3 regions of the Marinobacter sp. UBA2688 genome follow, and region 1 is predicted to be linked to each of the others. Evidence: predicted binding sites of a transcription regulator. Region 1 holds the regulator's gene; each other region holds the start of a gene.
The links. Region 1 encodes FliA, which starts transcription of late flagellar genes. Its sites were predicted from a motif close to CTAAAGTTTNNNNNNNNNNNGCCGNTAA; they were not measured.
Positions count from the first base shown of each region.

Region 2: the regulator FliA is predicted to act here: its motif matches at 4,012-4,039, upstream of fliD (flagellar filament capping protein FliD).
Region 3: the regulator FliA is predicted to act here: its motif matches at 8,528-8,555, upstream of B3M52_RS08090 (flagellar protein MotY).

Region 1 is NZ_DELU01000021.1:46,577-56,603, forward strand. It holds gene upp (uracil phosphoribosyltransferase) at 1-572, opposite strand, end outside; gene flhA (flagellar biosynthesis protein FlhA) at 798-2,972, shown strand; gene flhF (flagellar biosynthesis protein FlhF) at 3,033-4,328, shown strand; gene B3M52_RS09680 (MinD/ParA family protein) at 4,375-5,187, shown strand; gene B3M52_RS09685 (RNA polymerase sigma factor FliA) at 5,218-5,949, shown strand; gene cheY (chemotaxis response regulator CheY) at 6,126-6,509, shown strand; gene B3M52_RS09695 (protein phosphatase CheZ) at 6,531-7,319, shown strand; gene B3M52_RS09700 (chemotaxis protein CheA) at 7,337-9,502, shown strand; gene B3M52_RS09705 (protein-glutamate methylesterase/protein-glutamine glutaminase) at 9,535-10,027, shown strand, end outside.
Region 2 is NZ_DELU01000007.1:25,734-35,760, forward strand. It holds gene B3M52_RS01505 (AraC family transcriptional regulator) at 1-149, shown strand, start outside; gene B3M52_RS01510 (argininosuccinate synthase) at 146-1,357, opposite strand; gene fliS (flagellar export chaperone FliS) at 1,539-1,940, opposite strand; gene fliD (flagellar filament capping protein FliD) at 1,977-3,968, opposite strand; gene B3M52_RS01525 (flagellar protein FlaG) at 4,151-4,591, opposite strand; gene B3M52_RS01530 (flagellin) at 4,663-6,165, opposite strand; gene B3M52_RS01535 (flagellin) at 6,547-8,058, shown strand; gene B3M52_RS01540 (tetratricopeptide repeat protein) at 8,093-10,027, shown strand, end outside.
Region 3 is NZ_DELU01000013.1:143,785-153,811, reverse strand. It holds gene B3M52_RS08130 (HAD-IA family hydrolase) at 1-614, shown strand, start outside; gene B3M52_RS08125 (YciK family oxidoreductase) at 661-1,410, shown strand; gene B3M52_RS08120 (glutaredoxin family protein) at 1,410-1,643, shown strand; gene yaaA (peroxide stress protein YaaA) at 1,656-2,426, shown strand; gene B3M52_RS08110 (DUF2788 domain-containing protein) at 2,453-2,653, shown strand; gene rdgC (recombination-associated protein RdgC) at 2,769-3,698, shown strand; gene B3M52_RS08100 (GNAT family N-acetyltransferase) at 3,709-6,453, opposite strand; gene B3M52_RS08095 (histone deacetylase family protein) at 6,626-7,552, shown strand; gene B3M52_RS08090 (flagellar protein MotY) at 7,570-8,493, opposite strand; gene pyrC (dihydroorotase) at 8,660-9,691, shown strand; gene rnt (ribonuclease T) at 9,815-10,027, shown strand, end outside.

The DNA of each region.
Region 1 (10,027 bases):
CCTTTTTCATTCAGCCTGTCATCGATTGATGCGGTGTAGATCGACACATCTGGATGTTTCTCCAGCACCTTTTCCACGCCTTCCGGCGCTGCAACCAGAACCAGGGCGCGGATCTCGTTGCTACCGGCTTTCTTCAGCAGGTCGATGGTAGAGATCATGGAACCGCCGGTGGCCAGCATGGGGTCGATGATCATCGCCATGCGCTCATCCAGTTCGCCTACCAGCTTTTCAAGATAGGTGCTGGCTTCCAGGGTTTCCTCGTTGCGTACCTGGCCCACGACGCTTACCCGGGCACCAGGAATCAGGGTGAGCACGCCGTCCAGCATACCCAGGCCGGCCCGCAGGATTGGCACGATGGTGATTTTCTTGCCCTGGATCTGTTCAATTTCCACCGGGCCCGCCCAGCCTTCAATGGTTTTCTTCTGCAGCGAGAAGTCTTTGGTGGCCTCGTACGTCAACAGGGCACCGACTTCCTGAGCCAGCTCCCGGAAATTCTTGGTGCTGATGTCTGAGCGGCGCATCAGGCCGAGTTTATGGCGGATAAGGGGGTGCTTGACCTCGTGAATTGGCATGGGCTCACCTTTGCGTCTGGGTCGATGATGTGGTTGTGGGCGCAGTAAAGACGCCAGCAAATGGCGCAAGGATACCGTATCTTGCCGAGTCCGTCAGGCGCGGTGACAAGAAAAGCCGTAAGGGGTGGTACGGATCTTGCGAATACCCCGTCAAACGATGCGTCTGCGTCAAAAAAACGACCCGCACACCCCTGCGGTTAACCGCCAATCGGAGAGTTTCCCGGCATGGACCGAGCGCTAGTCCTCAATAATGTCAAATCCCTGACGCGGGGTAATATCGGCATTCCCGTGATGTTGATGGGATTGCTGGGCATGATGATTCTCCCCATGCCGGCGTTCATGCTGGACGTTTTCTTCACCTTCAACATCACCTTGTCGATCGTGATCCTGCTGGTGTGTGTCTACGCCTTGCGGCCGATGGAGTTTGCCTCCTTTCCGACAGTGTTGTTGGTGGCAACACTGTTGAGGCTGGCGCTCAACGTTGCCTCCACGCGGATTGTTCTGCTCAACGGCCATGAGGGCGGTGATGCGGCCGGTAAGGTGATCGAATCGTTCGGCGCGGTCCTCATCGGCGGTAACTACGCGGTTGGCCTGGTGGTCTTCGCCATTCTCATGATCATCAACTTCCTGGTGGTCACCAAAGGTGCCGGCCGGGTGTCTGAAGTCAGCGCGCGTTTCACCCTGGATGCCATGCCGGGTAAGCAGATGGCTATCGATGCCGACCTTAATGCCGGTCTTATCAACCAGGAAGAAGCCAAGCATCGCCGGGCTGAAATCGCCCAGGAGGCCGATTTCTACGGCTCCATGGACGGCGCCAGTAAATTCGTCAAGGGCGACGCCATTGCCGGCCTGTTGATCCTGGCCATCAACCTGATCGGTGGCATTGCCATCGGTATGCTTCAGCACAGTCTCGATTTTGGTACCGCTACACAGAACTACGCACTACTGACCATTGGTGACGGCCTGGTGGCACAGATTCCGTCACTGTTGCTGTCGACGTCTGCAGCGATCATGGTTACCCGGGTAACGTCCAGCCAGGACATGGGCGGGCAGATACTGCAACAAATGTTCAACGCTCCCAAGGCGCTGGGTATCGCTGCCGTTATCCTCATCATCCTTGGCCTGATTCCTGGCATGCCGCACGTGGCATTCCTTGGTCTGGGCGCGATTGCCGGTGGTATTGCCTGGTACATATGGCAACAGGAGCGCCAGACCGTTGAGGAAGATGGTGTGTTCCCGGTCCGGGGCGGTGGTGCCCGTCCGGCAGGCCCGGGGCGCGACCTGCCGCCCGGTGGTGAGGGCGGTGAACACAGTGCCCAGCTGCCGCCGCCGGGGGAAACCCGGGAACTCGGTTGGGACGATGTGGCCACCGTGGATGTCGTGGGCCTGGAGGTGGGCTATCGCCTGATTCCCCTGGTGGATAAGTCCCAGGGTGGTCAGCTTCTCAGCCGCATCAAGGGCGTTCGCAAAAAGCTCTCACAGGATCTGGGCTTCCTGATGCCTTCGGTCCATATTCGCGACAACCTCGACCTGATGCCCAATGTTTATCGCATCACCCTGATGGGGGTGACCATTGCCGAGGCAGAAATCCATCCGGACCGTGAACTGGCGATAGACCCAGGTCAGGTGTTCGGCAAGATCGAGGGGATAGAGGGCAAAGACCCCGCCTTTGGCCTGGACGCCAGTTGGATCGAACCGGACAAGAAAGACCAGGCACAGACCCTCGGTTATACCGTCGTGGACGCCAGTACCGTAGTGGCAACACACCTCAACCAGATCCTCCAGAAACACGCCCACGAACTGCTTGGCCATGAGGAAGTCCAGAAGTGGCTGGAACAGCTCGAGAAAGTATCTCCAAAGCTGGCGGAAGAACTGGTACCCACCACCATTTCCATCAGCCTGCTGCTGAAGGTGCTGCAGAACCTGCTGAAAGAGGAAGTGCCGATCCGTGACATGCGCTCTATTGCCGAAGCGATCGTGAACGTTCATCCGAAGAGCCAGGACCCGAAGCTGCTGACCACGGTTGCCCGCCAGTCACTGCGCCGGATGATTGTCCAGAGTATCTGTGGCAACGACACAGAGATCCCGGTGATCACTCTGGATCCAGACTTGGAACAGTTATTGCTGAAGTCCATGCAGCAGAGTCAACAATCCGGCGGTCAGGAAGACATCGGGCTGGTGCTGGAGCCAAATATGGTTGAGAAGCTTCAGCGGTCGCTCCAGGACAGCGTTCAGCGCCAGGAGATGTTGGGCAAGCCGGCGATTCTATTGGTTTCAGGGCCCTTGCGCCCGGTACTGGCGAAATTTGCCAGCTACGGAGTAGAGCGTCTGCATGTACTGTCGTACCAGGAAATTCCGGATAACAAACAGATCACTATTGTCGCATCCGTCGGTCAGTAAAGACCGCGGCTGGAAAGGCGGAAGGCGCTGGAAAGCGCTGACCGGGGAGGAAGCATCATTATGAAAGTTAAGCGGTTTTTTGCCCAAAGCATGGCAGAGGCACTGCGTCAGGTGCGGGATCAGATGGGTCCCGATGCCGTAATCCTTTCCAATCGTCGTGTGGATGGTGGCGTCGAAATTGTGACAGCGCTCGATTATGACGAAAACATGGCGCGCCAACGCCTCGGTGACGCTGCGCGGGAAGCCACCAATGGCTCACGGCTAGCCGAAATGCAGGCGGAACAGCATCGCCGCCTGGAGGACGAACTCGGCCGCTCTCGCGATCGTATTCGGGAAGTGCGGGAAAAGCGCGCGACCTATGGTAATGCGGTTGCGGGTGGGGGCTTCGGCCACGCTGGCTTGTCGAAAGAATCGCTGGCCGACGATGACATGGTGGTTGAAGAGCCTACCGCTGCCAGCGCTGCCTATTCCGGAGAGCTGGCGCAAATGCGTGCGGAGATCAGTTCCCTCCGTGACCTGGTCAGTGCCCGGAATGGCGGTGAACCCGAACAAACAGCGGTTAACGCAGTACAGCAGAGGCTGTCTGAGAGGTTGCAGGAGTTTGGTCTCGGGCTGGAGCTCGCCAACTCTCTGTCCCGGCGCCACCGCGCAGGCCGGCTTGAGGATGGCTGGAAGCAGTCTCTGAAAATGCTGGCCGCCGGTGTGAAGACCGCACGTACTGAATGGGCGGATGAGGGCGGTGTCTACGCCCTGGTGGGCCCAACCGGGTCCGGCAAGACGACGACCATCGGCAAGCTGGCCGCGCACTATGTGCTGCGCCACGGCGCCGACTCTCTGGCGCTGGTCACCACCGATCGCTATCGGGTCGCGGCCCATGAGCAACTATTTGTGTTCGGGCGCATACTGAACGTTCCGGTTCGGGTTGTGGACGAAACCCATTCCCTGGACGACATACTGGACGAACTGTCGGACCGGCACCTGGTGTTGATTGATACCGCTGGCCTGACCAGCACCGACAAGGGCTACGAGGAGCAGCTTATGGAGCTGGCTCGCAGTCACCATCGGATTCGAACCCATCTGGTGGTTTCGGCAACCAGTCAGCCGCGCATCATGAAATCCGTTTGGCATTGCTATAAGATGGCAAATCTTACGGGTTGTGTGATGACCAAAATCGATGAAGCACTGACCCTGGGTGAATCGCTGGGATTCGTCATGGAAACGGGATTGCCGGTGGCGTATTACACCGACGGGCAGAAAATCCCGGAAGACCTGCACCACGCTGAGTCCATTCCGCTGGTGCGGTTGGCCGTGGAGAGGCTGAAGAAACTCCAGCAGCAACAGGCAGTCGCTGTTTAAAAACAACACAGCCTGCGGTTAAACGCGGCAAGAGATCAGAGTCAGTATGAGCAAACCACATCCGGTACAGGTGATTGCCGTTTCCGGCGGGAAAGGGGGCGTTGGCAAGAGCAACGTATCAGTGAACCTTGGCATCGCCCTAGCACAAATGGGACGGCGGGTGGTGCTGCTCGATGCCGACCTGGGCCTTGCCAACATTGACGTTCTGCTTGGCATTACCGCCAATCGTAATATCCAGGACGTCATCGCCGGGGAATGTGACCTTCGGGATGTGTTGGTCAACGGCCCCGGTGGCATCAAAATCGTGCCCGCGTCCTCAGGTACCCAACGCATGACCCAGCTTTCCAATCTGGAGCACGCTGGCCTGATCAACGCGTTCAGCGAACTGGGTGACCAGATCGATGTGCTGATCGTTGATACCGCTGCGGGTATTTCCGAATCGGTGGTCAGTTTCCTCCGAGCCTCACAGGAACTATTACTGGTTGTCTGTGATGAACCTACCTCTATCACCGATGCCTACGCCCTTATAAAGCTTATGAACCGGGATTACGGCACCAACCGCTTCCGTATACTGGCCAATCAGGTCAGGAATGAGCAGGAAGGTCGCCATCTGTTTGAAAAACTGACCCGGGTTACCGAGCGCTTTCTTGATGTGGCACTACAATATGTGGGTATGGTGCCGTATGACGAGGCCGTAAAAAAAGCGGTACAGCGCCAGCGTGCCGTGCTGGATGCCTATCCGCGGGCAAAAGCATCGTTGGCGATCAAGAGCCTCGCGGAGAAAGTGGATAGCTGGCCGCTGCCATCATCGCCCCGGGGACATCTGGAATTCTTTGTGGAGCGGCTCGTCGAAGTCTGATTTTGATCCTGTCACTGAATAGCCGGATACATGACATTGGCGAAAGAACTTGGAACCTACAACCGGACGGGTACACGAGGACCTTCCCAGCTCGTTGAGGAGCAGGCCCCGCTGGTCAAAAAAATAGCGCTTCACCTCATGGCGCGGCTGCCGGCATCTGTCCAACTGGATGACCTTATGCAGGCAGGCATGATTGGCTTGTTGGAAGCTGCACAGCGATACAGTTCCGACAAGGGGGCTACCTTTGAGACATACGCCGGGATCCGGATTCGCGGAGCCATGGTAGATGAAATTCGCAAAGGTGACTGGGTACCTCGATCCGTCCACAGGAACTCCCGCCGCATTGCCAAAGCCATCAAGGCTGTCGAGGACCGCCTGGGTCGGGAAGCTCAAGACTCGGAAGTAGCCGAGGAGCTGGGGCTGGACCTCGACGAATACTATTCCTCCCTGAGCGATGCTAACAGTGGCCGACTTTTTAGCCTGGATGAGCTCAATGAATCCGGCGAGCTGCCGATAGAAGAAACAGAGGACAGTGATAACCCGTTGGATGGCTTGGCGTCTGACAACTTCCGGAAGAGCCTGGCAGCTGCGATTGGTGACCTGCCCGAGCGAGAAAAGCTGGTGCTCAGCCTTTACTATCAGGAAGAATTGAACCTGAAGGAAATTGGTGCTGTGTTGGGTGTCAGTGAAAGCCGGGTCAGCCAGATTCACAGCCAGGCCGCGCTCCGTCTGCGGGGGCGTCTTACTGGTTGGCAGAGCTGAACAGGCCGCCAGTCCCATTGAACGGCGTTACCAGGCATTCTTTACTGTAGCCTTTTGGTAACCGGTGCTTTACAACCGGCTCAAAGGCCACACAATAAGCGGTTAAACTACCGGCCTGCTAGACTGTGAGCCGGAAGCCAAAAACGAATTCCGGGCGTTTTTAACTGGAGGTCCCATTGGACAAGAACATGAAAATCCTGATTGTGGATGACTTCTCCACAATGCGACGGATCATTAAGAACCTGCTTCGCGATCTCGGTTTTACCAACACTGACGAAGCAGACGACGGCAATACAGCACTGCCTATGCTCAGGAGCGGCAAATACGATTTTCTGGTAACCGACTGGAATATGCCAGGGATGTCCGGACTCGATCTGCTCAAGGAAGTCCGTGCCGATGACAGCCTGAAAACCCTGCCTGTGCTCATGGTGACCGCCGAGGCGAAGCGCGACCAGATTGTCGCTGCTGCGCAGGCCGGTGTGAACGGCTACGTGGTCAAGCCCTTCACGGCAGCCGTACTCAAGGAGAAGATTGAGAAGATCTTCGAACGCATCCAGTAATTCAGAGGTCGGACGGCTCCCATGAGCAATAGAAAAAAAGACCCACAGGGGCTCGACCCGGAGGTCACGGAGAAACTCCGCAGCCAGGCGGCCGAGTTGGTTGAACAGGTTAACGCCGGGGATTATGGCCGCGCGATGACGCTGATCAATGAATTGAGCGAGGTGAGGGACCAGAGCCTGTATCGGGAAGTCGGCCGCTTGACCCGCAGCCTCCACGAGGCGATCCGCAATTTCCAGATCGATCCCCGTAACGCCGAACAGTCAGAAGCTCTGTCGAAGATGACCGATGCGTCGGATCGCCTTGAGTACGTGGTTCAGATGACCGGTAAAGCGGCCAATCGGACCATGGATCTGGTTGAGGAGGCTATGCCCAAGGCCAGCGCCCTCCGCGACGAGGCCGCCGAGCTGAGAGACCAGTGGCAGAAACTGCGTCGCCGCGAGATGGCGCCGGCTGAATTTCGTGAGCTCTATGCCCGTATCGACACGTTTTTCGTGACCCTGAATACCGATGCCGGGGCGATGTACGACAACTTGTCGGAAATTCTTCTGGCCCAGGATTTCCAGGACCTCACTGGGCAGGTGATCCAAAAGGTCACCACTCTGGTTAAAGAGGTGGAAGAGCATCTGTTGAGCCTGGTAGTGATGGCGAGTCATGTGGACCAGATGACCGGCACCGTGCATGAACTGGAAGAGCGGGAAAAGATATCGGCGGAACAGGGTGTTGGTCCACAGATCAAGGCCGAAGAACGCGAAGACGTAGTATCGGGACAGGACGATGTTGATGATCTTCTGTCCAGTCTCGGTTTCTGAGTAAGAGAGGGTAACGCATGGCGCTTGATGCCGATGAAGAGATCCTGCAGGACTTCCTTGTTGAGGCAGGCGAGATACTCGAAAAGCTGTCGGAGCAACTGGTCGACCTGGAACAAAACCCGGACGACAGCGATCTGCTCAACGCCATCTTCCGAGGCTTTCACACCGTAAAAGGCGGCGCTGGGTTTCTGCAACTCGATGCCCTGGTGAACTGCTGTCATTCCGCGGAGAACGTCTTCGATATCCTGCGCAACCACAAGCGCAAGGTAGACTCGGAACTGATGGACGTGGTGCTGGAAGCCCTGGATCACGTCAATGCCATGTTTGAACAGGTTCGCCACCACGAGGAACCGACGCCAGCTCCCGAGGAACTGATTGCCGCTCTGGACGCATTGGCGCAGCCGGCAGGGGAGTCGTCGCCAGCAAACGCAGCGGTCGCTCGCGAAGAACAGAACGAGAGCAACGAAGCCAGTTCTGGAGACGATGGCGGTGATATTACCGACGACGAATTCGAGCGGTTGCTGGATGCCCTGGAAGAGGAAAAGACCAGCAGCGCTCCGGTTTCCAGTGACGACGGCAATGAATCTTCAGGCGGTGACGGAGGGAGCGGAGACGACATCTCCGATGATGAATTCGAGGCCCTGCTGGACCAATTGCATGGCAAGGGCCAGTTCTCAGGCCCGCCTGAAACCGGCAAGGCAGCCCCTGACAGCCAGGATGCCTCGGGCGACAAGGTTACCAGTGATGAGGCCAGTGATAGCAAGGGTGGCGACGACCTGATTTCGGACGACGAGTTCGAAAAGTTGCTGGATGACCTGCACGGCAAGGGTGGTAGCCCTACGGCAGAAACTGCCAAGCCGGCCCCTGGGCCTGCTGCAAAGCAGCCGTCGGCCACGTCTCCCAGTGCCAAGGCTGACAAGCCCGCGCAACCGACTGGTAAGCCCGAAAAAGCGCCTGCGGATAATGGCAAGGCAGGCGTAACGCCCGCGATGCCGGCACGGGATGCGAATGCACCAGTGGCTGAAACTTCGGTGCGGGTGGATACCAAGCGCCTGGACGACATCATGAATATGGTGGGTGAACTGGTGTTGGTGCGTAACCGGTTGCAGCGTCTGGGCGCCCAGAGTGAAGACGAGCATATGCACAAAGCCGTCTCCAACCTGGACGTGGTGACCACCGATCTTCAGTCAGCGGTGATGGCAACGCGGATGCAGCCCATCAAGAAAGTATTTGGCCGCTTCCCGCGGGTGGTTCGCGACCTGGCACGCAGCCTGAAGAAAGAAATCAACCTTGAGATGCACGGCGAAGAGACCGACCTGGACAAGAACCTGGTCGAGGCGCTGTCCGATCCTCTGGTCCATCTTGTTCGCAACTCGGTTGATCACGGTATAGAGGCACCCGATGTTCGTGAAAAGGCGGGCAAGCCTCGTCAGGGTCGTGTGACGCTGTCGGCTGAGCAGGAAGGCGACCACATCCTGTTGTCCATCGAAGACGACGGTGCTGGTATGGATCCGGATGTACTGCGCCGAAAAGCGGTCGAAAAGGGCATCTACGAACAGGATGCCGCTGACCGACTGACCAACACCGAGTGCTACAACCTGATTTTCTCCGCCGGGTTCTCCACCAAGGATCAGATATCGGATGTGTCCGGTCGTGGCGTTGGCATGGACGTGGTGAAAACCAAGATCAGTCAGCTCAACGGGCAGCTGAGCGTCGAGTCGGAGCTGGGCAAAGGGTCTCGCATCGTCATCAAGGTGCCGCTGACCCTGGCCATCATGCCTACCCTGATGATCATGCTTGGCGACCAATCCTTCGCGCTGCCACTGGTGAACGTGGTCGAGATTTTCCATCTGGACCTCAGCAAGAAGAACATTGTGGATGGCCGTGAATGCATCGTGGTTCGAGACAAAGTCTTCCCGTTGTTCCACATCAAGCGATGGCTGGTCAAAGGCGCCGCTGGGCAGCCGGAACCAGAAAACGCCCACGTGGTTATCGTGGCGATGGGAACGCGGCGCGTCGGTTTTGTGGTGGATCAGCTGATCGGGCAGGAAGAGGTGGTGATCAAGCCCCTGGGCCGGGCCCTTCAGGGAACGCCGGGTATGGCGGGTGCGACCATCACTGGCGACGGTCGTATTGCACTCATTATTGATGTTCCGAGCCTGCTGCAAAACTACGGCAAATAACGTTGCGGCGGGCCCAGGTTTAGGAGAAATGGATGACGGTTTCTGTCCTGGTCGTTGATGATTCAGGTTTTTTCCGCAAGCGACTGACGGAAATCCTGACCGCTTCCGGTCAGATCAAGGTGGTTGGCGTGGCCACCAATGGGCGCGAAGGTGTCGAGCTGGCTGAAAAGCTGAGGCCTGACGTCATCACCATGGACTACGAGATGCCCGTCATGGACGGTATCAGCGCCGTCCGTGAGATCATGAAGCGACAGCCGGCGCCGGTATTGATGTTCTCCTCCCTCACCTACGAGGGTGCCCGGGTGACCCTGGATGCCCTTGAGGCAGGTGCCGTTGATTTCCTGCCCAAGAATTTTGAGGAAATTGCCCGGGATTCCAGTCAGCTTCAAAAAATACTCATTGAGCGTGTACTGGATGTCGCTGGCAGTCGCCCTGGTGCAAAACCGTCGGCGCCGCCTCCCACCGCTCCGCCGCCTTCGCCCCGTAGCCCTGCACCGGCAAGGCGCAGCGTGCCCGAGCGGCCGG
Region 2 (10,027 bases), on a different contig from region 1:
CGGAAGATTTTCTGACGAACAGCGAACTGGGCATTCCGGAGATAGCGTTGAGGCTGGGGTACAGCGAAACAACGTCGTTTCACCGAAAGTTCAAAGCAGAGACGGGGAAGACGCCCGGAGAGTTCCGGGCGTCACGGGAGGCCACTTAAAGCTTGCGACCCTTGCCAGCCGCAATCCTCAACCGAAGCGCATTCAGCTTGATAAAGCCTTCAGCATCCTTCTGATCGTAGGCGCCCTGGTCTTCCTCGAAGGTCGCAATCTTCTCATCGAACAGCGAATCGTCAGACTTACGCCCAACCACATCCACGTTGCCCTTGTAGAGCTTCAGGCGCACGGTACCGTTTACATAAGTCTGGGTCTGATCGATCAGCGCCTGCAGCGCTTCCCGCTCAGGGGACCACCAGTAACCGTTGTAAATCACCTCCGCATAACGCGGCATGATGCTGTCCTTCAGGTGCGCCACTTCGCGGTCCAGGGTGATGGACTCAATCGCACGGTGGGCGCGCAGCATGATGGTGCCGCCCGGAGTTTCGTAACAACCGCGGGATTTCATACCCACATAACGGTTCTCAACAATGTCCAGACGACCAATCCCGTTCTCGCCGGCGACCTTGTTCAGGTGTTCAAGCACCTCGTGAGGCTTCATGGCCTGGCCATCAATCGCCACGATATCGCCTTTCTCATAGGTCACTTCGATATAGGAAGGCGTGTCGGGCGCTGCTTCCGGAGACACACTCCAGCGCCACATATCTTCCTCGGCTTCCGCCCAGGGATCCTCCAGGTTGATGCCTTCATAAGAGATATGCAGCAAGTTGGCATCCATGGAGTATGGGCTCTTGCCCTTCTTCTTCTCCACCGGAATGTTGCGCTCGTCGCAATAAGCCAGCAGCTTCTCACGGGAATTCAGATCCCACTCACGCCAGGGTGCAATCACCTTCACACCTGGCTTCAGCGCGTAGGCACCTAACTCGAAACGAACCTGATCATTGCCCTTGCCGGTAGCGCCGTGGGAAATCGCGTCCGCACCGGTTTCGTTGGCAATCTCAATCAAACGACGGGAGATCAGCGGGCGTGCGATGGAGGTACCCAGCAGGTACTCCCCTTCGTAGATGGTGTTGGCGCGGAACATCGGGAACACGTAGTCACGAACGAATTCCTCGCGCAGGTCCTCAATGTAGATTTCCTTCACGCCGAGCGCTTTCGCTTTCTCACGCGCCGGCTCAACTTCCTCGCCCTGGCCGATGTCGGCGGTGAACGTCACCACCTCACACTCATAGGTATCCTGCAACCAGCGAACGATTACCGAGGTATCCAGGCCACCGGAATACGCCAGAACCACCTTTTTAATATCAGACATGCCCTTGCTCCAGACTGAACAGAATGGATGTATTAAAAATAAGGGGCGTATTGTACGGGACAGCGGGGGGAATGGCTATTGGGGCAAGAGGGCGACCTCGTTACTGGCCGCGGATGCCCCCGGCAGGGCACCAGGTGGCATCTTGGATAGAATGCACGGTATTCACACCAGAACGTCGTATTCAGACAGCCTGCTGTTGCTTGGAGGTAGCCTCTTCGCGGATGCCATCCCAGCCGTCTTTGATTGAGCGCAGAAGGTCCGCGACTTCATCAAGCTTAGCGACGTCATTCTTGGCATTCGCTTCAAAAAGGGTCCGCTCCATGTAGTCATAAAGCGATTCCAGGCGCACGGCCAGATCGCCACCCTTCTCGAAATCCAGAAAGCCACGGAGGCCACCGATGATTTCAATCGCTTTGGAAATCAATCGGCCTTTGCCCTCAAAATCCTTCGCCTGCATCCTGGCTTTGGCCATGTTAATGCGTTCCAACGCTCCGTTGTAAAGAAGCTGGATCAGCTTGTGAGGATCGGCATCCGTAATGCTGGTTTGGGCGTTTACGCGCTGGTAAGCCTGTAAACCGTTCATAAGTGACCTCTTTATTCGCTTTTCGTGCAATAAACATCAATTGTTATTGCGATTATTCTGTGGTGCCAGCGCAGCAAGCTGCTGGCTCACAAAGTCCTGTGTACTGTTCAGTTGCGAGATCAATGAATCCGCAGCTGTGAATTGACTCACCAAGCGCTCTCGATAGGCTGTAATTCTCTCTTCCAGCCGAATCTGATTTTCCTGAATTCGCTCCAGATCGCGGTTCAGGCTCTCGGTTCTGGTATCAATTGCACCATCGGCACCGACAAAGTTGGTGATCAGATCAACCGTACGTTCGCCAACACCTTCAATAAATTGTATCGAGCCTCGACTTCCAGTCTGATCGCCCAATATTTGTACCTGGAGCCCAGACGCAGCACCGCTGTTTTCGCCCAGAAACAGTGTTTGCCCTTCGCCTTCAGCTGTTCTTCCGTCAATGGTACCCGCAACATCGAGGCCATCCGTGCTTGTGGCGGCATCCAATCCAAACGTAGCCGCGCTTTCAGCGGACGACAAGGTGACCGAAGACTCGCTGCCGTAGGTGGAGGAAGAGAAAACCAGCTCACCCCCAGCCCCCAGGCTCACCTGAACGGACCCATCTGACGCGTTCAGCGCGTTGTTGCTATTAAGCTGAGCCTGAATCTCGTCAACCAGATCCTGTGCACTGTTGTAAGTCTGCTGTGTAAGCTGAAGGTTAACGGAGGTATCACCATTAACCAGCAGTGAAAACTCATCATTTGTTCCGTCAATAGTAACGGGAAAAGTGGCTGCGGCATTCCCGGCAAGCGTGCCTTGGGTCGCAGCCTGGGTCACGTTGATATCATAGGTTCCAGGTTCGGTGTTTACACCACTGCGAACAAACTCTACCTGGCTGTCGGTAGCCCTGCCCTGTTCGGCAAACAAGGCCGTGACATCGTCCGGATTAGCCTTTAACTGCGCCATGAACTCTTCGCGGTCAAATTCCAGAGAGCCAGTCTCGAAATTTGTGGTAATACCCACATCCGCCAGACTTCGGACACTTGCGTCTTCAAGCCCGGGAACAACGCGGGTCAGCACTTGGCGGAGTTGGTTCTGAATACCCCGAATAACGCTATCGCCAGTCAGAAGGCTTCCGCTACCGCTCTCTGCATTGAATCCTGCCAGCGCATCAATGGTTTCCTGCAGGCCATTAAATTTCTCGACAAAGCCCTGGACACGGTCTGCTACCGCTCCGAGATCCTGTTCAACCTTAACCGTGGACGTACCAGTGGCAGTCAGATCAAATGTCAAACCATCAATGACGTTCTCAAAACTATTGGTAGAACGGGTAACCTCTACGCCATTGATACTCATCACGGCGTCCGACGCGGCGATTGTCTCATTGAGACCGGCGCCCGCATCCATTGATGTGTTAAACGCAAAACGGGAAAGCCCCTGGGCATCGGTATCCGTGCCGGCGCTGTCGCCCGATACGGAAATACTAACGGCGTTTGCCGTACCGGTTTCGTCTGCCGATAGCACGAGCTGGAAACCACTACCGGTATCGATTACGCCCGCTGAAACCCCTGCATCAGAATCGTTGATTGCGTTTGCCAGGCCCTGCAACGTGTCGTTACTGCTGTCTATAACAATATTGGTGGTGTTGTCACCAACAGAAAGCGTCATTGTTCCCTGGCCAACACTGGTCTTGTCGCGATCCGCGAATACATCACGCGACGCGAGCGCCTGAGCGCTGGCGAGACTTGTCACATCGACACTGTAAGTACCGCGGTTAGCCTTGGAGCTGTCCACAGACACAGCAACGTCTTCGTTGGACGACGTTGCAGAAAAGGCTTTGAGATTATCTGGAGCACTCAATTGCCGCATTGGAAGGCGCAGCTCTGTTACTGCACTGCGAAGCGTGCCATAGGCAGAAATCAGCGCCTGGGTGCGCTCGGTTTTCTGAGCCAAACGATTTTCCGTCGGTGCCCGTTCCGCTTGCACCAACTGATCGACCAACTCGGAGGTCAGAACACCAGACCCGATACCCAACGATGATATATTTGCCATAGTATGTGCCTCCTCAGGAGGGCAATTTCCAATGCTATTCCATATATCGGCCTGAAGCGGCAAAACTTTGCCTTTTCTACCGACCAATTTTGTAACCACATGTAAGCAAAACACCGCCGGCCCCTTTCGGGTGCGGCGGTGCTGAACAACCGTTTTCAACGTCAGGCCAAGAGCGGCAAACTCTAGACCTTCGTGTTGAATAACGTCAGCGGTTCATCCTGCTGCAAGTTTTCTGCCAACCTCAACGCAACTTCATCCGGAATTTGCCGAATAACCTCTTGGGTGGACTGATCGACGACCTTGACGATCGTCTGTCCCCGCTCGTTATCCACTTCAAACTGCAAATCCCTCTGGACCGTCTGAACGAAATCGTTCAGTTGAGACACGGCATCATCCAATTTCTCTTTCTGTGCCTCACTGCGCCTTTCGAGCCTCTCAGCTTTCGAAAGTTCCTGAGCCCCGGACAACAACTCCGAACGCTCAGCAAGACCAGGTGATGAAGGTGCAGTCAGGGCGGAGGCATTCCTGCCTTCGGCCTGAGATGACGAAATTGCCCGAGCCGGAGCTTGCTCGCTGGAACGAATCAGCTTCAAATCCGGGCCATTCAGGTTAACGCCATTCATAGCTCACCTCGCTATCCTCATACAGCAGTAAACCGGGGCCCAAAGACCCCGGCCTTGCCGTTATGCCCCTGTTACTGCAGGAGGGACAGAACCTGCTGCGGGCGGGCATTCGCCTGCGCCAGTACAGAGATACCAGCCTGCTGGAGAACCTGCGCCTTGGACAGCTTAGCAGTTTCAGATGCGAAGTCTGCATCCAGAATCCGGCTGTTAGCGGCCGACAGGTTTTCGGCAGTTGTGCTCAGGTTGGCGATTGTGGATTCAAACCGGTTCTGGGCAGCACCCAGGTCGGCGCGGATACCACTGATCTGCTCAAGAGCCGCATCTGCAATCTCGATTGCGCTGTTAGCGCCTGCAACAGTACCGATGTCGATAGAAGACACTGACTGGAGGTTAGAACCAACCACGGTGTCTGCTGCAACGTTCAGAATGCTACCAGCGGTTTCCGCAACCGAGGAACTGACTGAGAACGCGCCGGATGAAGCGAACTCAACAGAACCAGAAGCAATCGTGCTGTCAGTGCTGCCAGCGGTCAAAGTAACCGCACTTGGATCACCACTGCCCTGCAGCGTGGCGGTACCGGTAGCGTTACCTGAGTTGGCAAAGTCCTGCAGACGGATGTCTTTACCATCAGCCTGGGTCAGTGTGATTTCGCCACCGTTTGCTTCAGCCGTAACACCAGTGGTGCCTGAGGTATCGTTGATCGCTTTGGCCAGCGCACCCAGGTCAGTGGTAGTTACCGCTGCGGAGATGGTCGCTGTATCGCCACCACTACCAAGCGTGAAGGAAACCGTACCATCGTCAGACAGACCAGCGAGGGTTGCCGTGGTCGATGCGGTGGCCGTTACACCAGTCGTGCCGGTTTCAGCGTTAACAGCAGCTGCAATCGCTTCTGCAGTATCGCCTTGGGTAATACCAATGACCTCAGAGCCTTCAGTTCCAGAAACGGTGATGTTCTGTGTAGCAATGGTGTTGTTGGCAACCGTTGCCACATCAGCCGCAGCTACCGCAACAGAACCTGTGCCCTGGCTGACAGTGGTATCACTTTCACCGGATACGGTGTTGTTACCAAGGTCGGCACCACGAGCACCGGTCACGGATACTGAGATGGTCTGGTTAGCGTTGGCACCAACCTGGAATGACTGAGCAGTGAAGCTGCCATCCAGAAGGTTGAGGCCGTTGAACTGGGTAGTACCGGCAATACGGTCAAGCTCTTGCTTCAGCTGGTTTACTTCGCCCTGAAGTGCAGAGCGGTCAGAAGAAGAGTTGGTAGAGTTGGCCGACTGAACAGACAGCTCACGGATACGCTGCAGGATGTTGGTGGTTTCTTCCAGAGCACCTTCAGCAGTCTGAGCCAGAGAAATACCGTCGTTGGCGTTACGCTGCGCAACGTTCAGACCAGAGATCTGGGACTGAAAACGGGTCGAAATTGCAAGGCCAGCAGCATCGTCCTTGGCGGAGTTGATACGCAGGCCGGAAGACAGACGCTCCAGAGCTTGGTTAGAAAGCTCCTGGGATTTGTTCAGCTGGTTCTGAGCTGACAGTGACGCAACGTTAGTGTTAATACCGAGAGCCATATTGCTTCTCCTTCGACATATGTCGTTATTTCATGGAAAAGGAATGGCGCCCATTTTCAGTTTGGGAGCGCCTCCCTGTTATTGCGCTTAACGGCGCCCCCGTCCGTACCTTTAGAAAAAATTAACGGTATTTTGTAAGGGAATGTAAAAGCGGCAATAGTCTTCCTTATACCGCTATATGCTGACGATTGGATTCATGCCCCAAACATCAAAACGACCAATAAAACCAATACTAATCAATATCTTAAAAACAAAACTCCGAAACTGGCACAACCTTCGCTTACCTCCCTGCAAAACGGCAATTAAATGAACTTCCGCCGGCAAGGCGTCCATTTTGATCGGGCACCGGGTTACCGGCATCTCTGAGCAGGGAGAAATGTTATGCCTCAGATCATCAACACCAATATCGCGTCGCTGAATGCTCAGCGAAACCTGAACACTTCACAGGAAGACTCCAACGTTGCCCTGCAGCGGCTGTCATCCGGCCTGCGCATCAACTCCGCCAAGGACGACGCTGCCGGGCTTGCCATCTCTGAGCGATTCACATCGCAGATCAAAGGCCTCAACCAGGCCATTCGAAACGCCAACGACGGTATTTCTCTGGCTCAGACTGCTGAAGGCGCGCTGGGCGAATCCGGGAACATCCTGCAGCGCATTCGGGAACTGGCGGTACAATCCGCCAACGCAACGAACTCCGCATCTGACAGGAAGGCCCTGCAGTCCGAAGTAAACCAGCTAAAAGGCGAGCTGGAGCGCATTGCCACTACCACCGAGTTCAACGGGCTGAAACTCCTGGACGGCACCTTCCAGGCCCAAAAATTCCAGGCTGGCGCCAATGAAAACCAGAGCATCGCCGTTTCCATCGAAGGCGCCCGAACCGCCGACCTGGCCAACAACACGCTCGACGCGGCCAACGCAACCCTGAACCAGGGCACCGGTTCAACAACCGCAGCGAATGCGACGTTACCCGCACAAAACACGATCGCCACGCAGAATCTCACCATTTCCAGCTCGTTGGACAGCCAGGTGGTGCCCATTACAGCAGGTGACACGGCAGAAGACATCGCCGCAGCCATCAACGACATCGGTGCCACGACGGGTGTGAACGCGACGGCAAGAACATCGGCGACCCTGAGCAACACCGCTACCACGCCAATCGCCGTGCCTCAAACCGTGTCGCTCACCCTTTCCAATGGGAGCAGCTCAGCGACCATTTCCGCGCAGATCACCGATGCAAACGACCTCTCAGCGATTGCACGTGAGGTGAACGCCGCGTCTGGTAAGACCGGCATTACCGCGGAAGTTGCTAACGACGGCAGTATCACGCTGATTCAGGAACAGGGTAAAGACATCACTATCGAAGACTTTACCGCTGCCGGCTCTCAACAGTTGGCGGTACAGGGTAGCGGCGACCCGAGCGCCATCGAACTGACAAGTGGTGGCGCTAATGCCACACGGATTGCCGGTGAGTTGACGCTGGACTCGTCCGTTAGCTTCGCCGCGACGTCTGACGCCACCCTGGCCGCAGGCAGCGTCCTGAACAGTGCACAGAATACCGCCGCCGGCTCTACGCCTGAAGAAGTGGCAGGTATCGATATAAGCACCGTTGACGGCGCAACCAGCGCACTCGCAGTTGTGGATGCGGCATTGGAAACCATCAGTGGCATTCGTGCCGACCTGGGCGCTGCCCAGAATCGACTCGAGTCGACCATTGCCAACCTGAGCACGACCTCTGAGAACCTGTCGGCCGCGCGTTCACGGATTCGTGATGCAGACTTTGCCGCCGAATCCGCAGAACTCGCCCGCACCCAGGTGCTGCAGCAGGCCGGCTTGTCGGTATTGGCCCAGGCCAACGCAAGGCCACAGCAGGTTCTGCAGTTGCTGCAGGGTTAATCGGGTTTCGTCACAGAGTCAAAGGGGTAGCCCCATGCAAGCACAGCACAACATCCATGCCACAGACGCACAAAAAGCCCACATTGCACGGCTACTGCTGCAGGCAAACCTGGCTTATGCCGAGTCAAACAGCCCGACATCGCTGGTTCAGCGTCTCAAGGCGCGGCAGGAATGCCGTGACTACCTGAATGAGGTTCTGGCGCAGGAACCCGGTAACGCAGGCGCGCTGGGCTTGATGGGGCGTGTGGAAATGGACGAAGGGGCACTTGATAAGGCACACACCCTGTTCACGGACAGCTTGAGCCATGACCCGGCACAGCCCCAGCAGTTCACCAACCTGGGCTACTGGGCAATCAAGTCCGAGCGCCCGGCCCTGGCGGAGCAGTATTTCATCCAGGCCCTGGAAATGGACCGGCAATCCGCCGCCGCTTTCGGCGGAGTCGCCCATGCCAAGCGCCTTCAGGGCCAGTTCGACGTAGCCTACCTGCACTACCGCAAACTGCTGGAAATGGGCCTGGAATGGCCGTCTATCTATAGTGGCATGCTGACCTGTGCGGAGCATCTGGATGTGAAAAGGGCTGACACCAAACTGGCCCGCGACGCTATCCTTTTGCTGCGACATGACGGCCTGCCCCACCAGGAAATCGGCCGTTTCGTAGGCGCCATCATCCGCCAGCAATACGATCTGGAAAACCCGAATGCTCAAGTCGCTCTGGACGCCGCCAGCGAGGACGAACTGCTGATCCTGGCACTGGAAAAAACCCTGATGCCAGACCCAGCCGTGGAAGAGCTGGCCACCCTGCTGCGCCGGGCGATTATCGCGGAAGTCGCACAGACTGTTGAACTGCGGGACGAACTTCAACCGCTGGCACTGGCCCTGGCGGTCTACGCCGATCGCACCGGTTACGCCCTGACCGCGGAGGACGACGAAGAACGGCTGGCCTCAGCCATCAACGACAGCATTTGCGCCCAACTTGCCATGGGCGAGCAACAGGATGGCATGATCGGTTCGCTGATCATCAGTGCCATGTACGGCGCTCTGTTCCATCAGAAGTATGCTGTACACCTTGGCCGCTGGAACCTGGTGGACTGGCCGGTTGCCATGCAGGGGATGATGGCCGCGAGCTACTATAACCGCGCGTCGGAAGAGGCCATCAAACAGAATTTCGACGAGAAATCAGCCGAGCTTTGTCTGGAGAAAACCGATGTGCCCCAGGCCTGGCCCAACTGGTCGAAACTTGCCTATCGCTCCGAAACCAGCCTGAAAGCCATAATGGCGACCGAGCTGGGCATGAGTACCGAGCAATTGCCGGAAACGATCCGAATCATGGTGTGTGGCGCCCAGTCCGGCCAGCGCGCCATGGAACTGGCGCACTACCTGAAAGACGTGGAAGTAATCGCCGTGGATGAATCCCTGGCCAACGTTGCCAAGGCAACGCGACTCGCGGGCGAGATGGGCATCAGCAACATCGTGTTCTGGCCCTGGTCCATCGCCCAGCAATTCGTCGCCGATGACCACAAGGTGCACTGGATCGAAATCGGGCGCCTGCCGTCAACAAGCATGACCGAGGTGTCCCTCGCAGCCCTGGTGAGTTCAGCGACCGGCAACGGTGCTGTTGTCCATATGCACACCGCCGTCAACGAACAGACCGATGGCGACAAACAGATCCGCCGCCTGATCTCCCAACACGACCTCAAACCGACACGTACGGCCCTGCGTCAACTCCGACGGATGGTACTGACCAATCGGCAGGATCCGATGTGGCAATCCTTGGTTGCCGAAACCGACTTCTACGGCCTGGGTGGCTGCCGCGACCGTTGGTTCAGTGAGCAGGATTCCAGGCAGCTAAAAGAGCTGATGGCGCTGCTCAGCAACGAAGTGGACTGGAAACTGGCAAAAGCCCGGGACACCGACGGCCACAGCCTCGCCACCAAGCCTGTACAGAAACAGATCCAGGCTGAGGCTCTG
Region 3 (10,027 bases), on a different contig from region 1:
TGATCGATACCGCACCGGACTTTATTCGTTGCCTGAATGAGCTGCGACTCTCTCACGGTTTACCAGGCCTGCCCGCACCGCATATCCGGCGCTCTGTCTCCAACGGGGCCCGGGCCATGATCAAGATTGGCTTCGGGCTCGACCCGGACCATCCCGACTACCTGGAAAAACACACCGCGTTTCTCGACCTTTACGAGGCCGGCGTCGCCGTGGAAACCACTCTGTTCGAGGGCATGGACAACGTGCTGAAAAGCCTCGAAGCACGGGGTATCCCCTGGGGCATTGTCACCAACAAGCCGGTTCGCTTCGCCGTTCCGCTGGTGGAAGCCCTGGGACTTGCAAACCGCTGTGCAGCAGTGGTCTGCCCCGACCATGTCACCCACCGCAAGCCGCATCCAGAAGCTCTGTTTCTTGCCTGCAAGGAAGTGGGCGTCGAACCGACAACGGGCGTATACGTGGGCGACCATGAGCGCGATATCGAGGCCGGGCGCAACGCCGGGATGACAACCATTGCGGTTCGGTACGGTTATATCGAGCAGCCGGAAACCGTTGACCTGTGGCAAGCCGACCTTATTGCGGACACCGTCAGCGACCTGGCAAAACTGTTACAATAGCGCCGATGGCAGCACTATTTCAGCATTTCCCAAATGGAGACTCAGAATGCAGGACTATCAAGCACCGGCCGACCTACTGAAAGAACGCATCATCATGGTGACCGGTGCCGGCAGCGGGATAGGAAGGGCTGCAGCAAAGGCCTATGCGGCTCACGGCGCTACCGTCATTCTCGTCGGCCGCACCGTCTCCAAACTGGAATCCGTCTACGATGAGATCGAAGCGGCCGGTCATCCCAAACCAGCCATCGTACCGCTGAATTTTGAAGGCGCCGCGGTGAAGGAGTATGAAGAGCTGGCCATGACCATTGAAGACAACTTCGACCGGATCGACGGGCTTCTCCACAACGCAGCCATTCTGGGCACTCGCAGCCCGATCGAACTGTACGATCCGGAAATCTGGAACAAGGTCATGCATGTCAATGCCACCGCGCCTTTCCTGCTGAGCCGGGCAATGATTCCGTTACTGCGCAAATCCGACGATGCGTCGGTGATTTTCACCGCCTCCGGCGTCGGACGCCGGGCCAAACCCTACTGGGGCGCCTACGCCGTTTCCAAATTCGCCATCGAAGGCCTGAGCCAGATGCTGGCAGAGGAGCTGGATGACGACCGCCACAACGTCCGCGTGAACAGTCTTAACCCCGGCGCCACCCGTACCAATATGAGAGCCACCGCGTACCCGGCTGAGAACCCGGACCAGAATCCAGCACCGGAGGAATTGATGCCGGTGTATCTGTACCTGATGGGTAAGGACAGCCACGACGTGAATGGCCAACAAATAGACGCACAGCCGAAATAATGGAACTGATTTTCTACACCACGTCCCAATGCCACTTGTGCGAACTGGCGGAAGCCCTATTGGTCAGAACGCCCATGCCGGAGCCGGTGCCCGTGGACGCCGTGGACATTGCCCAGTCCGAAAAACTGGTTGAACGCTATGGCACCCGGATTCCGGTGTTGCGCCGTAACGATACCGGTGAAGAACTGGACTGGCCGTTCACCAGTGACCAGTTAATGAATTTTCTTCGATGAGGACAGCCCGACATGTTGATGGTGATATCCCCCGCCAAGACACTGGACTACGAGAGCCCGCTGGCGACCCAAAAGACAACCCAGCCGGACTTTCTCGAGGATGCCTGTGAACTGATAGACCAGCTTAAAGACCTGGAACCCCATGACATCAGTAACCTGATGGGGATCAGCGACAAGCTCGGCCAGCTCAATGCTGAACGCTTTCGCACCTGGCACACCCCCTTCACACCGGATAACGCCCGCCAGGCGGTGCTTGCCTTCAAGGGTGATGTATACACCGGCCTGGATGCGGAACGCTTCAGCGAGAAAGAATTCGAGATTGCCCAGAAGCGGCTGAGAATTCTGTCCGGCCTCTACGGTGTGCTCAAGCCGCTGGACCTGATGCAACCCTATCGTCTGGAGATGGGCACCAAGTTCGAGAACCGCCGGGGCAAGGATCTGTACGCATTCTGGGGCAGCAAGGTCACCGATGAGCTTAACCGCTTGTTGAAGGCTGATGATGGCGTGCTGGTAAACCTGGCCTCTAACGAATACTTCAAGAGCGTTCGCAAAAAGGACCTTGAAGGTCGCCTGGTTACACCGCAGTTCAAGGACTGGAAAAACGGCCAGTACAAGATGATCAGTTTTTACGCCAAAAAGGCCCGGGGCCTGATGTGTCGCTACGCCATCCAGAACAACATCACCCAGGCCAGTGACCTGAAAGGCTTTGACCTGGAAGGTTACCGGTTCAGCGAAGAGCAGTCCGATGCGGACAGCTGGGTATTCCTACGGGATAAGCCGTAAACCGTTCACTGAATCCGGAGACATTAATGAGTGAAGCCGTTTTTTCCCAGCTCGCCATGCTGGTCTTTCTCACAGGCCTGATCGTCTGGATGGGATTCATCGTGTGGGATCTGGCCAAAAAGTCCCAGGCCGGGCGGTTTGGCACCATCATTTTGTTCACCATACTCGGTGCTGGCGTGGTGGGGTTCATCATCAAGACCGTGATGGTGGAGATTATGAATCTCTAACTGCCCAAGATGAGGTTTTCAGCATTGTCACTTTACGGCCACGGACCCGTGGCCGTATCATCCCCACCCTTTTCAGACTCTCACCATCATCGAATAACCAACAAGGATCCGGACCATGTGGTTTCGTAATGCCCGCGTATTCCGTTTTACCAAGCCATTCGAAATAACCGCCGAAGCCCTGGAAGAAAAACTCCAGGAAGACGCCTTCAAACCCTGTGGTCCCCAGGAAACCTCACGCCAGGGCTGGGTATCGCCCATGGGTAAGCACAGCGATCTGCTGGTTCATAGCGCCGGCGGCTATCACCTGATTGCCCTGCGCAAGGAAGAGAAGCTGCTGCCCGCCTCCGTCATCAAGGAACTGGTGGACGAGAAGGCTGAAATGATTGAAGCGGAACAACACCGAAAGGTGCGACGCAAGGAAAAGGACGAACTGAAAGAAGAAGTGACGCTGGAAATGCTGCCCCGGGCATTTTCCAAGAACCGTCGCTGCTACGCCTATCTGGCACCGGCAGACGGTGTACTGGTTGTTGACGCGGGCTCCTCCAAACAGGCGGAAGATCTCGCCTCAACACTTCGCAAAAGCCTGGGTTCCCTGCCCGTTCGCCCGCCAGCCGTGGAGCAGGCACCCGCCTTCACCTTCACCGGCTGGTTGAACGAGTCCATTGATCTACCCGTGAGCATCGAGCTGGGCACCGAGTGCGAACTGAAAGACACATCCGAAGACGGTGGCGTGGTGCGCTGCAAAGGCCTGGATCTTCAGGGTGATGAAATCCGCAGTCATCTGGACGCCGGCATGCAGGTGACCAAGCTGTCTGTCACCTGGGACGACAACCTGTCATTCGTGCTGGACGAGGAACTGGGCATCCGTCGCCTGAAATTCGGCGACACCCTGCAGGAAAAGCTGGACGATGTGGATGCGGATGACGCCGCAGCACGCTTCGACGCCGCATTTTCACTGATGACCCTGGAGTTGGCCAGGCTGATTCCTGGCCTGCTGGAAGCCCTGGGCGGCGAAGACCGTTCCGCGATTGTGGAAGAAAGCTGAACCTGGATATTCAGTGGGACGTCTGTTCCAGGCGTTCCCGCTGCCAATCCTTCTCCGGCTCGTTCAGTACCAGCGTCAGGTCCATTACTTCCTCTTCCGTGTTGTAGTGGATCTCGAAGCCCAGATGCTCAGCCAGTTGCAGCATCGGACGATTGTCCGGTAACACATCACCCACCATCTCCACCGTGCCCTTGGCACGGCAATAGTCGATCATCTTCTGCATCAGGGCCACACCCAGTCCCTCGCCTTTCATCCTGTCGTGCACCATCACCGCGAACTCACAGCGCAGGTTGTCGGCATCGGTCCAGGTTCGCACCGTTCCCAGGGTCTCCTCCCCCTCGCCGTCCTCCCTTGGCGCATTGGCAATAAAGACCATTTCCCGGTCGTAGTCGATTTGCACCATTTGGGCCACGTCTTCACGGGAGAAGTGCTTGCGGTACTGGAAAAAACGGTAACGGATGGACTCCGGGGACTGGAGTTCATGAAACGCACGGTGCGCCGGTTCGTCTTCCGCCAGCACCGGGCGAATGATGACACGGCGCCCGGACTTCGGCAGCACGATCCACTCCTCCAGCTCCCTTGGGTACGGCTGGATAATCGGCCGCCCCGGCTTGTCCGCCAGGTCGATCGCCACGTTCACCGCAACCGTGCCCTGGTCGTTGAACAACAGCGGTGAGATCTCCAGCCCGCGAATCTCCGGAATATCGATCACAATCTGGGACAGAGTCACCAGGGTTTCCGAGACCGCGCGAATGTCCTCCTCGGGCTTCAGGCTGTGTTCTTTCAGCAACTTGTACATGTAGGTACGCCGCAATAGCTCCCTGGCCAGCACCATATTCAACGGCGGCAACGCAATCTGTCGATCCGTCATTACGTTGATATGCGCCCCCGAGGCGCCGCAGACTACCAGCGGCCCAAACAACTTGTCCCGGGTGATCCCCACACTGAACTCGATGCCACCGACGTGCTGGTAGGAACGTTGCACCGCAAAACCCAGAAAACCGCTGTCAGGGTAATGTTTCTGGTATTCGTCCATCAGGAAGCGACAGGAATCCATAATCGCCCCCTCACTGTTCAGTTTCTGAACCGTGCCCTTGTAACGGCGCTGTCCGGGGCTGAGCTCCACAAGCGGATGACAGGCCTGTTCATGGATCAGCGTGATGTCCACCGGACGACGTTCCACGGCGAAGACCTCCAGCACTTCCTCCATATCGTCGCAATACATGGTCTCGACGGCATTAATGCCGTAATTCCGGATCACGTCGCGGGCTTCCTGGTTGGACAGATGCGCCCGACCAGAGCGAATGGCATTCACGACGATACGCCGTGTTTGGGTATGGTCGGCCAGGTGGTCGGTAAAGGACTCCGGCGTTTCGGTCAGCAACCGTTGCACACGTTGGTGTCGCACGTGCTGCATGAACGCCATAACGGCCTTCTCAGGGTTGAAGAACGACGGTAAGCCCGCCCGATAAAACTCATCGCGGGCATCCAGCACCGTACTTTGCCCCAACCAGCAGGTGAAGACGTTCAAGCGCGTGCCCTTGGTAGCCTGCACCACCGCATCGGCAATCCGCAGGCTGTCCTCGGTCAGGCTGGGCGCGTACATCACGAGAACATTGGCCACTTCCGGGTCTTTGGCAAGAATCTTGATTGCTTTGGCGTAGAGCTCCGGTGAGGCGGCGTAACCGAGGTCGATAGGATTCTTTCGGGTCCAGTACGGTGGCAGCAGTTCCGCCAGTGAATCAATCGACTTGCCCGACAGCTTTGCCAGTTCACCACCCAGATACGCCAACCGGTCTACCGCCAGTACGCCAGGGCCAACGCCGTTGGCCATAATGGCCAGTGTTTCCCGCCGCAGGGGACGCATTCGTGTCAGCGTTTCCAGCGCATCAAACATCTGCCCCAACCCATCCACTCGCAGCACACCGGCACGCTGCAACATAGCATCGTATATGGGGTCACTCTGGGTCAGCCCGGCGGGCAGCTCGTGGGGGAACCATTCCGATTCCGGCACACGGCCGCTTTTCACGGCAATCACCGGCTTGGTGCGGGAAGCCACACGTACGGCGGACATGAAGCGGCGTGGATTGGGAATATTCTCAATGTGCAGCAATATTGCTCGGGTCTGGCTGTCCTGGGCCAGATAATCAATCAGGTCGTCGTGATCGATATCCATCCCATCGCCCAGTGTCAGGAAGTATGAGAAACCCACACCCCGGGCGAACGCCCAGTCGATTACCGAACTGGCGATGGTGCCGGACTGGCCCACGAACGCCACCTTGCCGGGAATGGCGCCCATGTGGGCGTAGGTGGCGTTCAGGCTGCGGGCTGGCACCATCAGCCCAATAGTATTGGGGCCAAGCACGCGTATGCCGGTCTCCCGCGCAGCATCGCGAACCGAATACATTAATGGCTGACCGGTTTTACTGTGGCTCCTGGACATGCCGCCGGTCATCACAATAGCCGTGCGGACGCCTGCCTCGCCCAGTCGCTTGATCATCTTCGGCACGGTATCCGGAGGGGTACAGATAATCGCCAGATCGGGGCTGAACCCCATGCGGGATACTTTCTTGACGCAGGGTACGCCGTGGACGTTGTCGTAATCGTTCTGGTTAACCACCATCAACTGGCCGGGATAACCACCACCGAGTAGGTTCCGCAGAACCATGCCACCGAGGTTGTCTGCCCGTTCCGAGGCGCCGATCACCACAATAGAAGACGGGTTGAAAAGGCTTTCCAGATAACGGGTGCTCAAGTTTCACTCCTTGATTCGAGTCGACCGGGCGTGTGTACACCTTATCTTAGGCGCTTGCCTGACGATGTAAAACGGCTATCTCCGCCATAAGACCAAAGAAACGCAGAAAGCCCGGTCTATCCCTGATAATATCGGACAAAATACAAGCACAACCAGAGTGTTCGGGACCAGTATGACAACGGGATTCTTCTCTCACGACGACTGCATGAAACACAATATGGGGGCGGAGCACCCTGAGTGCCCCGAGCGACTGGCAGCCATCACCAGTTACCTGGCCGACACCGGCCTGGGGCAAGATCTCGACTGGGTGCGACCTGACGAAGCCACCCGGGACCAGTTGCAGACCGTGCACCCCGAACGCTATCTGAACCAACTTGATCTGATGCAGCCCACCAGGGGACGGGTGTATACCGACCCCGATACCGCCATGATGCCGGACACCCTGAGAGCCGCCCGACTTGCCGCTGGCGCCAGCATTGAAGCGGTCGATATGGTGCTCAGCAGCCAGCTCACCAACGCGTTTGTGTGCGCCAGGCCACCCGGGCACCATGCCGAACGCAGTAAATCCATGGGCTTCTGCTTCTACAACAACATCGCGCTGGCCGCCATGCGGGCGTTGAACTTTCACCAGTTGGAGCGGGTAGCGATTATTGATTTTGACGTACACCAGGGCAACGGCACGGTGGATATCGTGGGCGGTGATGAACGCATCCTGATGTGTTCCAGTTTCCAGCATCCGTTCTACCCACATTCCCACGTGCATCGCCAGGCGGAAAACATCATCAATACGCCCATCCAGGCAGGCACTCCGGCAGACGAGTACCGGAAGATCGTGGAAGCAGCGTGGCTGAAACGGCTGCAGGACTTCCGCCCGCAACTGGTGCTAGTCTCCGCCGGCTTTGACGGCCACCGACTGGACCCGATGGCGGAGCTGAACCTGGAAGTAGAGGATTACCGCTGGTTGACGGAAATGATCACCAGCGTGGCCAGCGACCATGCCAACGACCGTATTGTCTCAACCCTGGAGGGTGGCTATCATTTGAGGGCGCTGGCCGAGAGTGTCAACGCTCACCTTGAGGTGCTCAACGCCATCCACTGAGATTGCCGCGCGCAATGTCAGGTATTTGGCGTTGCGGCCTCGTAGCCATTGGCTTGCTGCAGGTCCGGCCGTTCGCCTTCCCGCTGAAGGCGAATTGTGGTGCGCCGGTTGTCTGCCGCGCGGCGTGATACCGGGTATTGGTCCGCATGGGCCCTGGTGGTCACGAGATCAGCATCAATGCCCTGCCCGATCAGGTAATCCGCCACCGCATTGGCCCGCTCTTCGGACAACGCGCGATTGTCGATACGGCTACCGCTGCTGTCGGTATGCCCATCCACGAACACCCTTTCCACCGTGGAATCTGCCTGGATGTACATCACAATGTTGTCGAGAAACCGACGGTCAGCTTCAGACAGGCTGGTGCTGCCTGACGCAAAGGAAATGCGGGACCGCTTGATCTGATCGTAGTTGACCGGCAACAGGCCGGCGGTGCAGCTTCGATAACCAGAGAACTGGCCCGCAAAGTTAATGTTGGACACTTTCACCCGAACCAGGCTGCCGTCGTACCAGGACTCACGCGTAACCGTTGGGTCCATCCCCTCCAGCAGGCTCTGGACAAGCACCATGGCGAGGCGTGACTCGAGCATCAGCGGCCGACGACTGTCGTCCACGTTAACCCGACCAAGGGGACGGGGGGCGGTTCCCGGGCGCCATGACGGCGCTTCCATCACCAACTGAGCCTGACCAGGACGCATGAGCGGCGTTTCCGACTCCAGAAAGAAGGACAGCGACTCACCCGCCTTGTGGCGGAATACGGCACGGCCGTAGCCCGGAACCTGATGCACTAAAGTACACTCGAATACGGACTCCGACAGGTACCACTGGCTGTTCTCGATACCCGCGCCAAAGGTGGCGGCCTGCACCGCAACAGAGCCTGCCGTCAGTGCACCAATCGCACTGGAAACCACTGCACCACGCAGGAAGGCGGAAATTCGTGCCATACCATCCATCCGTCAGAAAAGATTCACTACCCTCGTAACGGCCGAAGTCAGTCTTTCTTTAGGACGCCCGCCAAAACAATCGCTGTCGGCTTCTGATATAATTTCGCCAGATTTTTTCTTTCAGGGGTTCACGTTTGACGGGCCCCAGCAGATCCCGGAACCGTAAATGACCGAACAACTGATCATCACCCGTCCTGACGACTGGCACCTCCACGTGCGGGACGGCGACATTCTCAAGGACGTCGTACCCGCCACCGCCCGTTGCTTTGGCCGCGCCATCATCATGCCAAACCTGGCGCCACCGGTGACGGAAGCCGAACAGGCCATGGCTTACCGTAGCAGGATACTGGCCGCAGCCGGCGACACCGGGTTCGACCCGCTGATGACGCTGTACCTCACAGAAACCACTACGCCTGCGCAAATCAGGGATGCCAAGGCTGCGGGCGTGATTGCCGCCAAACTGTACCCGGCTGGCGCCACCACCAACTCCGCATCCGGTGTGACCGACATCCGCAACATTTATCCGGTACTGGAGGCCATGAGTGACTGCGGCATGCTGTTGCTGGTCCACGGCGAAGTCACCGACGCAGAGATCGACATCTTCGACCGGGAAAAGATCTTCCTCAAGCGCGTACTGGCGCCGACCATGGAGGCGTTTCCGGATTTGCGGGTGGTTCTGGAGCACATCACCACCGCCGATTCAGCCGAATTCGTGCGTGACCATGACGGTGACAATCTGGGTGCCACCATCACGCCGCAACATCTGATGTACAACCGCAACCACATGCTGGTCGGCGGCATTCGCCCTCACCTGTATTGTCTGCCCATCCTCAAACGCAACCGGCACCAACAGGCGTTAAGGGATGCAGTGGTCAGCGGAGACCGCCGCTTCTTCCTGGGAACGGATTCTGCGCCGCACTCGAAAGACAAGAAAGAAACCGCCTGTGGCTGCGCCGGCTGCTATTCAGCGTTCAGCGCCATGCCCCTGTATGCGGAGATTTTCGAAGACCTGGGTGTGCTGGACAAACTGGAGGCCTTTGCCAGCTTTAATGGCGCCGATTTCTATGGCCTGCCCAGAAACAGCGATACCATCACGCTAGTGAAAGAATCCTGGGAGATGCCCGACGAACTGCCCCTGGCTGACGGTACCATCGTGCCTTTGAAGGCCGGCGAAAGCCTGAGATGGCGGCTTGTCTGAACATCAGCCGACCAACCGTTCCCTGTTAATCGTTCCTTATCAATCATTTGTGTACCAGGCCGGCAACCCTGGCCAGAGACTCCAGGAGTTTAAGTGACTGAAGAACATAAAGAACCGCATCCCATGTCCCGCCGCTTCCGTGGTTTCCTGCCGGTTGTGGTGGATGTGGAAACCGGCGGCTTCAATCCTGAGAAGGACGCCCTGCTGGAGATCGCTGCGGTCATACTGACAATGGATGAGGACGGCTGGTTGAAGCGGGCTGAAACCCACGTTCAGCAGATCGACCCCTTCGAGGGCGCCAACCTGGAGCAGTCTGCGCTGGACTTCACCGGTATC